Regions from separate parts of the Ancylobacter sp. IITR112 genome, predicted to be linked through region 2. Evidence: predicted binding sites of a transcription regulator. Region 2 holds the regulator's gene; each other region holds the start of a gene.
What was found. Region 2 encodes LexA, which represses DNA repair genes until DNA is damaged. Its sites were predicted from a motif close to TGTTCNNNNTGTGTTCNG; they were not measured.
Positions count from the first base shown of each region.

Region 1: the regulator LexA is predicted to act here: its motif matches at 1,997-2,014, upstream of ssb (single-stranded DNA-binding protein).
Region 3: the regulator LexA is predicted to act here: its motif matches at 1,593-1,610, upstream of parE (DNA topoisomerase IV subunit B).

Region 1 is NZ_JBGCUS010000001.1:1,553,063-1,557,626, reverse strand. Features, by position in the region: gene AAC979_RS07395 (MarC family protein) at 212-838, shown strand; gene ssb (single-stranded DNA-binding protein) at 1,283-1,846, opposite strand; gene AAC979_RS07385 (hypothetical protein) at 2,117-2,269, shown strand; gene uvrA (excinuclease ABC subunit UvrA) at 2,366-4,564, shown strand, end outside.
Region 2 is NZ_JBGCUS010000001.1:1,756,562-1,761,125, reverse strand. Features, by position in the region: gene AAC979_RS08440 (ComEC/Rec2 family competence protein) at 99-2,516, shown strand; gene lexA (transcriptional repressor LexA) at 2,510-3,205, opposite strand; gene AAC979_RS08430 (GntR family transcriptional regulator) at 3,365-4,054, opposite strand; gene hpxZ (oxalurate catabolism protein HpxZ) at 4,139-4,525, opposite strand.
Region 3 is NZ_JBGCUS010000001.1:1,159,107-1,163,670, forward strand. Features, by position in the region: gene parE (DNA topoisomerase IV subunit B) at 1-1,519, opposite strand, end outside; gene AAC979_RS05220 (hypothetical protein) at 1,634-1,918, opposite strand; gene argC (N-acetyl-gamma-glutamyl-phosphate reductase) at 2,120-3,175, shown strand; gene phaC (class I poly(R)-hydroxyalkanoic acid synthase) at 3,401-4,564, opposite strand, start outside.

The DNA.
Region 1 (4,564 bases), 200 kb from region 2:
ACAGCGCTGCGGGAAGGTGGCGAAAGCGTGGCGCCCGGAGCCACGGCAGGGCCGGGCCACGGCGCGTGAGCCGGCGCGGATGCCGAGCCATTGGCAGCCCGCTGGCGTCGGGTGAAAGGTATAGTGCTGTGGCGGCGCCGGTTCCAAGGGGCGCGTCTCGCGGGCTCGCGGTTCTCAGCGCGGCGGGCAATGCAGAACGGATGGGGGCGGAATGCTCGATTATATGTTCTCGGCCATCGTCACCATGGCGGTGGTGATCGACCCGATCGGGCTGGCTCCGCTGTTCCTGGCGGTGACTTCGGATCTTACCGCAGCGGAGCGACGGCTGGTGGCGCTGCGCTCGGCCGCCATCGCGCTCGCGATTCTCGTCACCTTCGGCCTGGTAGGGGCGCCGCTGCTGGCGGCGCTGGGCATCAGCCTGCCCGCCTTCCGCATCGCCGGCGGGCTGCTGCTGTTCGCGATCTCATTCGAAATGGTGTTCGGCCGCCGCACCGAACGCAAATTCGACGCCTCCGAGGTGGCGCAGCGCGAAAAGCTGCTGCGCACGCTGGCCGTCTTCCCGCTCGCCATCCCGCTCATGGCCGGGCCCGGCGCCATCACCGCCATGCTGCTGCTGGCCGGCGAGGCGCATGGCGATCCGGCGCGGCTGGCCGCGCTGTTCGCCATCACCGCGCTCGTCATCGCCAGTTGCATTGCGGTGTTTCTCGCCGCGCGGCGGATGGACAAACTGCTCGGCGTCACCGGCAATGCCATTCTCTCGCGCCTGCTGGGCGTGGTGCTTACGGCATTGGCGGTGCAGTTCGTGATCGACGGCATCCGGGCGTCGTTTCTGAGCTGACGCCGGCCCCGTCCGGTTCAAGGGCCGAACCGGGCCTGATCATCATTCGCCCCGGCCAGAAGGTGAAGAGGCCGGCGGCGACGAGCCCCCGATAGAACAGGCCGGTCATTCCCGCCGCGTGGCGGCGAATGTCGCCCCGCCGCGCCCTCAGCAGAGCGAGGGGCAGCGTCCCGAGCACCAATAGCGAGAGAAGGTGGATGGGGCCGAACGGCCCGATCCAGCGCATCCCCTGAATCCAGAAGGACGAGATGGCCACCATCACCATGAGGCCGGCCCACAGCCAGCTCAAGGCCGATGCGACAGCGTGCCCCTCGGTGCGGCGAGCTGGACCGTGTCCAGCGCCAGGGCCGCGATCGCGCTGAAGGCGTGCAGCCTTATAGCTGCGGAAGCGTCGAGGAGCGGGGCGAGGTCCATCTGGATCGGCCCCGCACCCGTTCTCAAGCGTCAGAACGGGATTTCGTCGTCGAGATCGCCGCCGCCGGAGCCGCCGCCGAACTTGCCGCCGCCGGCACCGCCGGCGCCGCTCGCCGGTGCCGGGCGGCGCTCGCCGCCAAAGGAGCGCCCGCCGCCCGAACCGCCGCCATAGCCGCCGCCGGAACCGAAATCGCTGCCGCCGGCGCTGTAATCGTCACCGCTGCCCTCCCCACCGCCGCCGCCGCGGCTGTCAAGAATGGTGAGTTCGCCACGGAACGGACGCAGCACCACTTCGGTGAAATAGCGCTCGCCGCCATTCTGGTCGGTCGCCTTGCGGGTCTCGATCTGGCCTTCGATATAGACCTTGGAGCCCTTGCGCAGATACTGCTCGGCGACGCGCAGCAGGTTCTCGTTGAAGATCACCACGCTGTGCCATTCGGTGCGCTCCTTGCGCTCGCCCGAGGCCTTGTCGCGCCAGGTTTCCGAAGTGGCGATGCGCAGATTGCACACCCGCCCGCCATTCTGGAACGTGCGCACTTCAGGATCGCGGCCGAGATTGCCGATCAGGATCACCTTGTTGACGCTGCCCGCCATCTTGTCCTCCGAAACTGCCGGACGCCCGCCTTGGCGCGCGCTTGAGAAAGGAAACCTATACTAGACCCGCCGCCGATTGGCCGCGCCCCGGGGCCGTCTGTCCACCGCTTTGCGCCCCCGAGCGTCGGCCGGCCGCCGCAAGGGGCACATTGTTCTTGTTATGTTCCTAGCATTGTGGCTAAGCTGCTGCAAGAGTGCTGAGTCGACATTGCGAAGCGCGCGCGCCGGACTATGTTTACCCTGTGTTCTAAAAGGGAGCCTGTCCCCATCATGACCCAGATGCGCCGCCCCCCGCGCGCCCGTGCCATCGCCGTCCGTGCCGAAGAGGCGCGCCAGGCGTTGATCCGCCGGGCCTTTCTGGCCGTAGCCGGCGCACTTGCTGTCGCGGCGGGTCTGGCAACGCTGCACGGCGTCGGGGGCTGATCCCTTCGCCGGGCGGGCCCCGTCTCCGGACTGCGCCGCCCCGAAAGTCCGTTGTTCGGCGTAGATGCCCGTAGAAACCGGCGAGAAGAGTTCGGAATGAAGGACCGCGTGGACCTCCCGCGCCGCGACGCCCGCACGATAGCGATCCGCGGCGCGCGCGAGCATAATCTCAAGAATGTCGATCTCGAAATCCCGCGCGACAGTCTGGTGGTGTTCACTGGCCTGTCGGGTTCGGGCAAGTCGTCGCTCGCCTTCGACACCATCTATGCCGAAGGCCAGCGGCGCTATGTCGAGAGCCTCTCGGCCTATGCCCGCCAGTTTCTGGAGATGATGCAGAAGCCGGATGTGGACCAGATCGACGGTCTGTCCCCGGCCATCTCCATCGAGCAGAAGACCACTTCGAAGAATCCGCGCTCGACGGTGGGCACCGTCACCGAGATTTACGACTATATGCGCCTGCTCTGGGCGCGGGTTGGCATACCCTATTCGCCCGCCACCGGCCTGCCGATCGAGAGCCAGACCGTCAGCCAGATGGTCGATCGTGTGCTCGCCCTGCCGGAGAAGACCCGGCTCTACCTGCTTGCCCCGGTGGTGCGCGGCCGGAAGGGTGAATACCGCAAGGAACTGGCGGAGTTCCAGAAGAAGGGCTTCCAGCGCGTCAAGATCGACGGCGAATTCCATGAGATCGCCGACGCGCCGTCGCTCGACAAGAAATTCAAGCACGATATCGACGTGGTGGTGGACCGGCTCGTGGTCCGCCCCGACATTGCCAGCCGGCTGGCGGATTCGTTCGAGACTGCGCTGGGTCTGGCCGACGGTATCGCGGTGATCGAGTTCGCCGACGAGAAGGAAGAGAGCGGCGACGCCCGCCGCATCGTCTTCTCGGAAAAATTTGCCTGCCCGGTTTCCGGCTTCACCATCGCCGAGATCGAGCCACGGCTGTTCTCCTTCAACAATCCGTTCGGCGCCTGCCCGACCTGCGACGGGCTGGGGCATGAGAGCAAGATCGACCCGAATCTGATCGTCCCCGACGCCGCGCGCTCGCTGAAACAGGGCGCCATCGCGCCCTGGGCGAAGTCGACCTCGCCTTATTACGGCCAGACGCTGGAGGCCATTGCCCGCCATTACGGCGTCAAGCTCACCACCGCCTGGTCTGAGCTGCCGGAGAAGGTGCGCGAGGTGATCCTGCACGGCTCGAAGGCCGAGACCATCCGCTTCGTCTACAATGACGGCATGCGCGCCTATGAGACGGTGAAGACTTTCGAGGGCATCGTCACCAATCTGGAACGGCGCTGGCGCGAGACGGAAAGCGACTGGGCGCGCGAGGAAATCGGCAAGTATTTCTCCGCCGTGCCCTGCGCGTCCTGCCATGGCTACCGGTTGAAGCCCGAGGCTCTGGCGGTGAAGATCGCCGGCCGGCACATTGGCGAGGCAGCGGAGCTTTCGGTGCGCCACGCGCTGGAGTGGTTCGCCGCCCTGCCCGCCCAGCTCAGCGACAAGCAGAACGAGATCGCCGCGCGCATCCTCAAGGAGATCCGCGAACGCCTCGCCTTCCTGCTCGATGTCGGCCTCGACTATCTCACCCTCGCTCGCGCCTCTGGTACGCTGTCGGGGGGCGAGAGCCAGCGCATCCGCCTCGCCTCGCAGATCGGCTCCGGCCTTACCGGCGTGCTCTATGTGCTGGACGAGCCCTCCATCGGCCTGCACCAGCGCGACAATGAGCGCCTGCTCGGCACGCTGCGGCGGCTGCGCGACCTCGGCAACACGGTGATCGTGGTCGAGCACGATGAGGACGCCATCCTCGCCGCCGACTATGTCGTCGATGTCGGCCCCGGCGCCGGCGTCCATGGCGGGCGCATCGTCGCCCAGGGCACGCCGAAGGAAATCCTCGCCAATCCGCATTCGCTCACCGGCAAATACCTTACCGGCGAACTGACCGTGCCGGTGCCCAAGCGCCGCAAGCCGAACCCCAAGCGCATGCTGCGGGTGGTGAACGCGCGCGGCAACAATCTGAAGAATGTCACCGCCGCCATCCCGCTCGGCCTTTTCACCGCCGTCACCGGCGTATCCGGCGGCGGCAAGTCGACCCTCCTGATCGACACGCTGTACAAGGCGGTGGCGCGGCGGCTGAACGGCGCCTCCGAGCCGCCCGCCCCGCATGACGGGCTGGAAGGGCTGGAACATCTCGACAAGGTGATCGACATCGACCAGTCGCCGATCGGCCGCACGCCGCGCTCGAATCCCGCGACCTATACCGGCGCCTTCACCCCGATCCGCGAATGGTTCTCCGGCCTG
Region 2 (4,564 bases):
GCGGGAAAAGCGGGCCTTTCGCGCGGTTCGGCGGGGCTAACAGCCGGATCGTCGGGGAGAAGGGGAGCACATCGCAACGGGCGCAGGGGCGTCGGGGCATGCACGGGCCGCCGCAGCAGGGACCGGATGACGCGCCGCGCCGGCGGGCTCGGGCGGCGGCGCTCGGGCCGGCGCATCCGCGCGGGAGGTTCGTTACCGATCTCCAGCCCGAACACCTGTTCGCTGTGGCGTTGGGGCGACTTTCGGCGGGTCTGGCGGCGGCGCTGGCGCGCGAGCTCGACGACCGGCGCGGCTTCCTGTACCTGCCCATCGGCTTTGCCTCCGGCGCAGCGCTGTATTTCGCCGCGCCTGATGAGCCGATGGCCTATGCCGGCTGGCTGCCAGTCATCGGCTTCGCCGGCCTCGCCTTTCTGGCGCGGGCGCGGCCCGTCGCCTTTCACCTGCTCGCGCTCCTTGCCGTGCTATCGGCCGGCTTCGCCGTGGCGGCGCTGCAGGTGCGTCTGATGGCGCATCCGGTCCTGGGAACGACGCTGAATGCGGTCGCGGTGAGCGGCTATGTCGAGGCGGTGGAATTGCGGCCGCGTGGCAGCCGTATGACGCTTGCGGTGACGCGGCTGGAGCGTGCGCACGGCGATCCGCTCACGCGGGTGCGCGTGACGCTTGCCGGGCGTGATCCGCCGGCGGTCGGTAGCCATGTGAGCCTGCGGGCGACGCTGGAGCCTCCGCCCGGCCCGGCCTATCCCGGCGGGTTTGATTTCGGGCGGGCGATCTGGCTCGATGGCATTGGCGCCACCGGTTATGCGCTCGGGCGGCCGCAACTCTCCCCCGCTCTCGGCCCGCCGCCGGCGGGGCTGGCGCTCACCACCTGGCTCGATCGCACGCGCCGGGCCATCGCCGCCCGCATCCGCGCGGCGCTGCCCGGGGAAGAGGGTGGGGTGGCCGTGGCGCTGGTGACCGGCCTGCGCGACACGGTGCCGGAGGCGATTGAGGAGAGCATGCGCGTCTCCGGCCTGTCGCATGTGCTGTCCATTTCGGGTTTGCACATGGCGCTGGTCGCCAGCACCGTGTTCTTCCTCGCCCGCGCGCTGCTGGCTCTGCTGCCGGAACTGGCACTTTATCGACCCATCAAGGCCTGGGCAGCGCTGCCGGCCATGGCGTCGGCGAGTTTCTATCTTCTGCTGTCCGGCGCCGAGGTGGCGACCCAGCGCGCCTATGTGATGACGCTGCTCGTGCTGGCGGGAATCGTGCTCGGCCGCCCGGCGCTGACGCTGCGGACGCTCGCCGTGGCGGCGCTGGGCCTGCTCATCCTCTCGCCCCGCGCGGTGCTCGACCCAGGGGCGCAAATGTCCTTCGCGGCCACGCTGGGGCTCGTCGCGGCCTATGAGCGCTTCGGCTTTCTCTTCACGCTTGCGCCGGCCAAGGCGGGCCGCTGGCTCAGCGTGCCGGGGCGCTATATCGCCGGGCTGGTGCTGGCCTCGCTGGCGGCGGGGCTTGCGACAGCGCCCTATGCCGCTTACCACTTCCAACGCCTCGCCCCGCTCAGTCTGCTGGCCAATCTTGGCGCCATGCCGGTGGTCTCGTTCATCGTCATGCCCGCCGGGCTTGCCGGGGCGGTGCTGATGCCGTTCGGTTGGGACGATCCGGCCTGGCGGCTGATGGGGTGGGGCCTTGCCCGCATGCGCGACATCTCCGATCTGGTCGCCGCGCTGCCCGGCGCGGATCGCGGCGTGCCGGCGATGCCGGCCGCCAGCCTCATCGTCATCAGCCTCGCACTCGTGGTGCTCTGCCTCGCCCGCACCCGGCTGGTCGCGCTGGCGCCGGTACTTGCGCTTGCCGGCCTCGCCATCGCGTCCATGGCGCCGCGGCCCGATCTCTTTGTCGATGCCGAGGCACGGACCGTGGCGGTGCGTGGCCGCGACGGAGTCCTCGCCTTCATGGGCGACCGTGACCGCGGGGTCGACCGGCGCTTCGCGGTGGAGCAATGGCTGGGCGCGGATGGGGCGAGATCGCGCTTCGGCAGCCGGGACCTGACAACCGCCGCGGCCTGCGATCCGCTCGGCTGCACGCTGCCTCTGCCGGACGGGCGGCTGGTGGCTCTGTCCCGTGACCGGGAGTCGCTGGAGGATGATTGTCGCTTGGCTGCCGTGCTGGTGACGCCTTTCGCACCGCCGCTCGACTGCCCGGCGACAATCATCTACCGCGACGCGCGCATGTCTCCCGGCGCCGTCGCCGGCACGCTGCGGCAGGATGGAAGCCTTGCCCTGATAACGGCGCGCCGGTCACCGGGCACACGGCCATGGGAGCCCGCCGCCGTGCCTCCGCCATCGCCATCGCCACTCTCGCGACGGGGCGCGACACCCGGGGCGGGCGGTCGGGACGATACAGGCCGCACCATCTCCTCGCCGCTTGGGACGTTTGCGGGGTCACCGACGGGTCTCCCGGTCCCTTCTGACGTCAGCGAGCGCGTGCCTGCCTTCGACCCGGAGACTGCAGCACCCGGGGACGACCCTCAATAGCGGCGGAAAAGCCCGACCAGCTTGCCTTGGATACGCACCCGATCCGGACCGAAAATGCGCGTCTCATAGGCCGGGTTTGCCGCCTCCAGCGCGATCGAGGCGCCCTTGCGGCGCAGGCGCTTCAGCGTGGCTTCCTCATCGTCGATCAGCGCGACGACAATCTCGCCCGTGCTGGCGGCGTCGCATTTGCGGATCAGTGCCAGGTCGCCGTCGAGAATGCCTGCTTCGACCATCGAATCGCCGCGCACTTCCAACGCGAAATGCTCGCCACCCGACAGCATTTCCGGCGGCATGCTGATCGTGTGGTCGCGCGACTGGATCGCGGAGATCGGCGTGCCGGCGGCGATCCGGCCCATGACCGGGATCGGCACCACGCGGCGCTCGGAATCCTCGTCCGATACCGGCCGCACCTTGCCGAGACTGCCTTCGATGACATTGGGCGAAAAGGTGCGGGCCAGCCTCGGGGGCTGGGTGTCCTCCGGCAGGCGCACAACCTCCAGCGCCCTTGCCCGGTTCGGCAGGCGGCGGATGAAGCCGCGCTCTTCCAGCGCGGTGATCAGCCGGTGAATCCCTGACTTGGAGCGCAGGTCCAGCGCCTCTTTCATCTCCTCAAAGGATGGGGGCACGCCATCGCGCTGGAGGCGTTCATTGATGAACAGAAGCAGCTCATGCTGTTTGCGGGTGAGCATCGAGAGAACCCCGTCTGCCGGGCCGGCGCCGGTACGAAACAAATCACGAACAAAGACTAGCCGTTCCTATTGTGTTCTACAATGGGTAAAGAGAGATTAAACGGCGACGCGGGCCTGTTTTGGCAATTGCGGCTTGATCCTGGCCCATGCCCGCGCGTGTCACAGCGTCTGGGCGTACTGCTCATAGGCGTCGTGGACGATCGCGATGTGGTCACGCATGGCGCCGCCGGCGCCATCGCGGTCGCCGCGCTGGATGGCGGTCACCACCCGGTCATGCTCGGCATGGGAGAGGGCGAGACGCCCCAAGGCCCGGAACTGGGCGCGGCGGAAGGGCGAAAGCCGGCGCCGTGTGCCGAGCGTCAGTTCGATAAGGTAGTCATTATGGCTGCCGGCATAAATCGAGGTGTGGAACTGTTCATTGGCCTCTCGATAGGCGGCAAAATCGCCCAGCCGCATCAATTCCCCCATGTCGGCGTGCAATCGCTCCAATTGCTGGCGCTCGGGCGGCGTCATCTTCAAGGCGCACAGTCCCGCGCAAAGCGCTTCCAGTTCGGCCATCACCTCGAACATGTTCTGCAGCCGGGCGACGCTGGGGCGCGCCACCACGGCGCCGCGATGCGGGCGGGCGTCGACCAGACCGGAGGCGACCAGTTCGCGCAGCGCTTCGCGGACCGGGGTGCGCGATACACCGAAGCGGGCAGCGAGCGCCGTCTCGTCAAGCGAGGCCCCCGGCGGCAGCGTTCCGCGGGTGATCTCGTCGGCCAGTTGCATGCGCAGCTCCTCGGCGCGCGTTTTCCGGCCGGTGCGGGCTGAAGGATCGGGCGGGAGGCGGAGAGGCAGCACGGTCATGAGCGCACAGAAAACCCATTCGGCCGCCCGCATGCCGGAGAGCCGTGCTCATCCATATCCCTGCGGCTCGGCGTCACCAAGAGTTCACACAGGCTCGTCGATGACACTTACATGGGCGGCGACGACCTTCCAGCCTTCCGGCAGGCGCCGCCAGGTCTGCATCTGGCGACCTACCCGACCCGGGGTCGCAGGCCGCCGGAACAGTGTGGAGGCGACCGCCATGTCGCGGCCATAGGTGGTGATGACGGTGCCTTCCAGCGTGCGCGCGAGGCCCGTCGGCGGGCGCGCAGCGCGGAAGGCGCGGATCGCTTCGATACCGTAAAGGTTCTCGCCGCCGCCATAGCGGATGGTGCGTGCATCATCCCAGAACAGCGCGTCGAGCTCAGCGAGGTCGTTTTCGACCAGCGCGCGCTCGTAACGCTCGAAGGCCGTGCGGACCTCCGCCAGCACCTCCGGAAGATTGATCTCCATGGCCGCCCCTCATTTCAACCGTTCGTGGCCGAGCACACA
Region 3 (4,564 bases), 600 kb from region 2:
CGCCGAGCTGCTGGTTCGCCGCGAGCTTGTCGCGCCCGGCGCTGGCGACGTTGAGGATTTTGCCGCGCAGCGGCAGCACCGCCTGGGTCTGGCGCTCGCGCGCCTGCTTGGCCGAGCCGCCGGCCGAGTCGCCCTCGACGATGAACAGTTCCGACCCCGCCGCCGAATTGTTGGAGCAGTCCGCCAGCTTGCCCGGCAGGCGCAGCTTGCGCACCGCGGTCTTGCGGGAGATTTCCTTTTCCTGCCGGCGGCGCAGCCTCTCCTCGGCCCGCTCCACCACCCAGTCGAGCAGGCGGTTGGCCTGCGCCGGATTGCCGCCGAGCCAGTGGTCGAACGGGTCGCGCAGCGCCGCCTCGACGATGCGCGTCGCCTCGGCCGTGGCGAGCTTCTCCTTGGTCTGACCCTGGAATTCCGGCTCGCGCACGAAGACGGAGAGCATGGCGGCGCAGCCGGCCATCACGTCGTCGGCGGTGATGATGGCGGCGCGCTTGGCCGCGCCGGTGCGCTCGGCATGGTCGCGCAGACCTTTCAGCAGCACCGCGCGCAGGCCGGTTTCATGCGTGCCGCCCTCGGCGGTGGGGATGGTGTTGCAATAGGAGGAGATGCTGCCATCGGCATCGCCCAGCCAGGCCACCGCCCATTCCGCCGAGCCATGGCCGCCGGGGCGTTGGGTCTTGCCGGAGAAGATGTCGGGATGGACCAGCGTATGGCCGTCAATATCGGCCGCGAGATAGTCGCGCAGGCCGCCGGGGAAGCGGAACACCGCCTTTTCCGGGATATCGGTGCCGGCGACGAGCGAGGCGTCGCAGCTCCAGCGGATTTCCACCCCGCCGAACAGATAGGCCTTGGAGCGGGCCATCTTGAACACGCGGGCCGGCTTGAAGCGGGCATTCTCGCCGAAGATCTGCGCGTCCGGGTGGAAGCTCACCCGCGTGCCGCGCCGGTTGAGGATGCGCCCGACTTCCTGGATCGCGCCCTGGGGCACACCGCGCGAATAGGTCTGGCGGTAGAGCGTCTGCCCGCGCGCCACTTCCACCACCAGCACGTCGGACAGCGCGTTGACCACGGAGACGCCGACACCGTGCAGGCCGCCGGAGGTCTCGTAGACCTTGCTGTCGAACTTGCCGCCCGCGTGCAGCGTGGTGAGGATGACCTCCAGCGCCGACTTTCCGGGATATTTCGGGTGTTCCTCGATCGGGATGCCGCGGCCATTGTCGGTGACGGTCAGGAAGCCGTCCTCGGTCAGTTCCACCTCGATGAAGCTGGCATGGCCGGCCACCGCCTCATCCATCGAATTGTCGATCACCTCGGCGAAGAGGTGGTGGAGCGCCTTCTCGTCCGTGCCGCCAATATACATGCCCGGCCGGCGCCGCACCGGTTCCAGCCCTTCCAGCACCTCGATATCGGCAGCCGTGTAGCCGGCCTCGCCGGGGGTGCCCTCGCGCGGCGCGGCGGGGCGCGCAGCGGCGCGCGGACGCGGGGCGGGAACAGCGGCGAAGAGGTCGTCGGAATTCGACATGGGCGCGGTGGGTCTCATCAGGGTCAGGAACCGATTCGGTTTCCTTAGCACTATGCCAGCGCCAGCGCGAAACCGGAACGCTCCGTGAACATGGGCGCCATGCGCGCCGGCCTATCAGCGCTTCAGCCGCTTGCGATTGGCGCGCACCTTACGGCCATAGAGGGCGACGATCTCCGGCCCGACCGCGTCGAGCCGGCCGGCGGCGGCCGCCTTCATCAGCCGGGCATTGACCTCGCCCAGCGCCAGCGTCTTTTCCGTGACCATCCGCACCGCCTCGACGCCGGCGGCGGCGTCGCCGCGCGCAAGGCGGGTGAGCCGTTCGGTAATCACCACCTGCATGTCCATGCCGAGCCGGGTCATGGCGAGGCCGGTTTCAAACCAGGCGAAGGGGTCGTTCATGGCGGGGCTCCGGCGACGTCAAGAAGGGCCGGACGAGAAGCTTTGGGCGGCGGCGTCGGTTCCCGCCCGGCGCGCGCAGCCGCCATGCGCCAGCCGAGGCCCCTCTTGTCTTTCGCCAGACATGCGAAAGGTGTAAGGGCGCAGCTCCATGCGCGTCCCCGGCTCGTCACGGCGGGCGCGCCAGCAGGAAGGGTCGCCACCATGACGGACAGCAAGGCGCGGATCGCCATCCTCGGGGCCTCGGGCTACACCGGCTCGGAACTGCTGCGCCTGCTGCTGCGCCATCCGCGGGTCGAGATCGTCGCGCTCACCGCCGACCGCAAGGCCGGGCAGCCGGTGGCGGATGTGTTCCCGCAATTCGCGCCGTTCAAGCTGCCGGACCTCATCACCATCGAGCAGGTGGCGTGGAAGGACGTGGATCTCGTCTTCTGCGCCCTGCCGCACGGCACCACGCAAGTAGTGATCAAGAACGTGTTCGAGACCGCGCCGCATGTGAAGGTGGTCGATCTCTCCGCCGATTTCCGGCTGCGCGACGATGGCGCCTATGAGCGCTGGTACGGCCATCCGCACCAGGCGCTGGAGCTGCAGCAGGAAGCGGTCTACGGCGTGGTCGAGCTGTATCGCGACGACATCCGCAAGGCGCGGCTTGTCGCCAATCCCGGCTGCTACACCACCACCGCCATCCTGCCGGTGGTGCCGCTGATCGAGGCCGGCGCCATCGAGCCCGAGCACATCGTCATCGACGCCAAGAGCGGCGTGACCGGCGCCGGGCGCGCGGCGAAGGAGAATCTCTTGTTCACCGAAGTGACGGAGGGCATGCACGCCTATGGCGTCGGCAGCCACCGCCACATGGCGGAACTGGATCAGGAATTCTCCAAGGCCGCCGGCCGCACGGTTGCGCCCAGCTTCACGCCGCATCTCGTGCCGATGACGCGCGGCATTTACGCCACGATCTATCTCAAGACCGGCGCGGGCGTCGGCGCCGAGGGCGTGCACCGGGTGCTGGCGGACTTCTACAAGGGCGAGCCCTTCGTGCATGTGCTGCCGCTCGGCCAGGTGCCGCAGTCGCGCTTCGTCAAGGGCTCCAACATGGCCTTTATCGGCGTGGTGAAGGACCGCGCGCCGGACCGGGTGATCGTGATCTCCACCACCGACAATCTGGTGAAGGGAGCTTCCGGCCAGGCGGTGCAGAACATGAACCTCGTGCTCGGCTATCCCGAGACGCTGGGGCTGGAGCAGATCGCGCTGTTCCCCTGAGGGGCGGGCCGTCATCCCGGACGGCCGCGGGCCGATCCGGGATCGCAGGACTGGGGCCGTCCCGATGATCTGCCGATCCCGGCTCGAAGCTATGCTTCGGCCGGGATGACGGAATGGCCGCCATGGCGAGCCGGTTCATCCTGAGGTGCGAGCCGCAGGCGAGCCTCGAAGGATGTTCGTCTGCCGCGGCCTAAGACGCCGATTGCCGGCCGCAAGCAGCCCGCTTCACGACTTCACCTTCACATAGCTGCCCGGTGCGTCCTCGATCGCCTTGTAAGGACCCTCGCCGGGGATGCGGGTAGTTGCGGGCACGCGCGCGTCATCCTGCGCCTCGATCCAGGCCAGCCAGTCCGGCCACCACGAGCCGGGATGCATCTGCGCCTTGCCGATCCACTCTTCCAGCGTCCCCGCCGCCGGGCCGCCGGTCCAGTACTGGTATTTGCCGCGTGCCGGCGGGTTGATGACGCCGGCAATATGGCCGGAGCCCGCCAGCACGAAGCGGCCGGGATCGCTGAATTTCTGCAGGCCGAGAAACACCGAGGCCGCCGGGGCGATGTGGTCCTCGCGCGTCGCGACGGAATACATCGGGACATGGATCGCCTTGAGGTCGAGCTTCTGGCCGGCGAGCATCAGCCGACCCTGCGCCAGCTTGTTGTCGAGATAGCAGTTGCGCAGATAGAAGGAATGGTTGGCAGCCGGCAGGCGGGTGGAATCCGAATTCCAGTAGAGAATGTCGAAGGGGAACGGTGCCTGCCCCTTGAGATAATTGTTCACCACATAGGGCCAGATCAGGTCATTGGCGCGCAGCATGTTGAAGGCGTTGGCCATGGTGCGGCCTTCCATCACGCCGGCTTCCAGCATCTTGCGCTCAAGGCTGGCGACCTGCTCCTCGTCGATGAACACCTTCAGGTCACCGGCATAGGTGAAGTCGACCTGGGTGGTGAGGAAGGTGGCGCTGGCGAGGCCGGGCTTGGTGTCCGTAGCCGCCAGCCAGGCCAGCGTCATCGCCAGCATGGTGCCGCCGACGCAATAGCCCACCGCGTGGAAGTCCTTCGAGCCGGCCGCTTTCTTCGCGACGTCGAAGGCGGTGAGCACGCCGTCCTTCATATAGTCCTCGAAGCCCTTGGCGGCGAGTTCCGGGCCGGGATTGACCCACGACACCATGAACACGGTGAGCCCGCTTTCCACCGCCCAGCGCACGAAGGATTTCTCCGCCGTCAGATCGAGCACGTAGAATTTGTTGATCCAGGGCGGGATGATCACCACCGGCGTCGCCAGCACGCTTTCAGTCTGCGGCGTGTACTGGATGAGCTGCATCAGCTCGTTCTGGAAAATCACCTTGCCGGGCGTGACCGCGAGATTCTCGCCGACACGGAACTTGGAATCGTC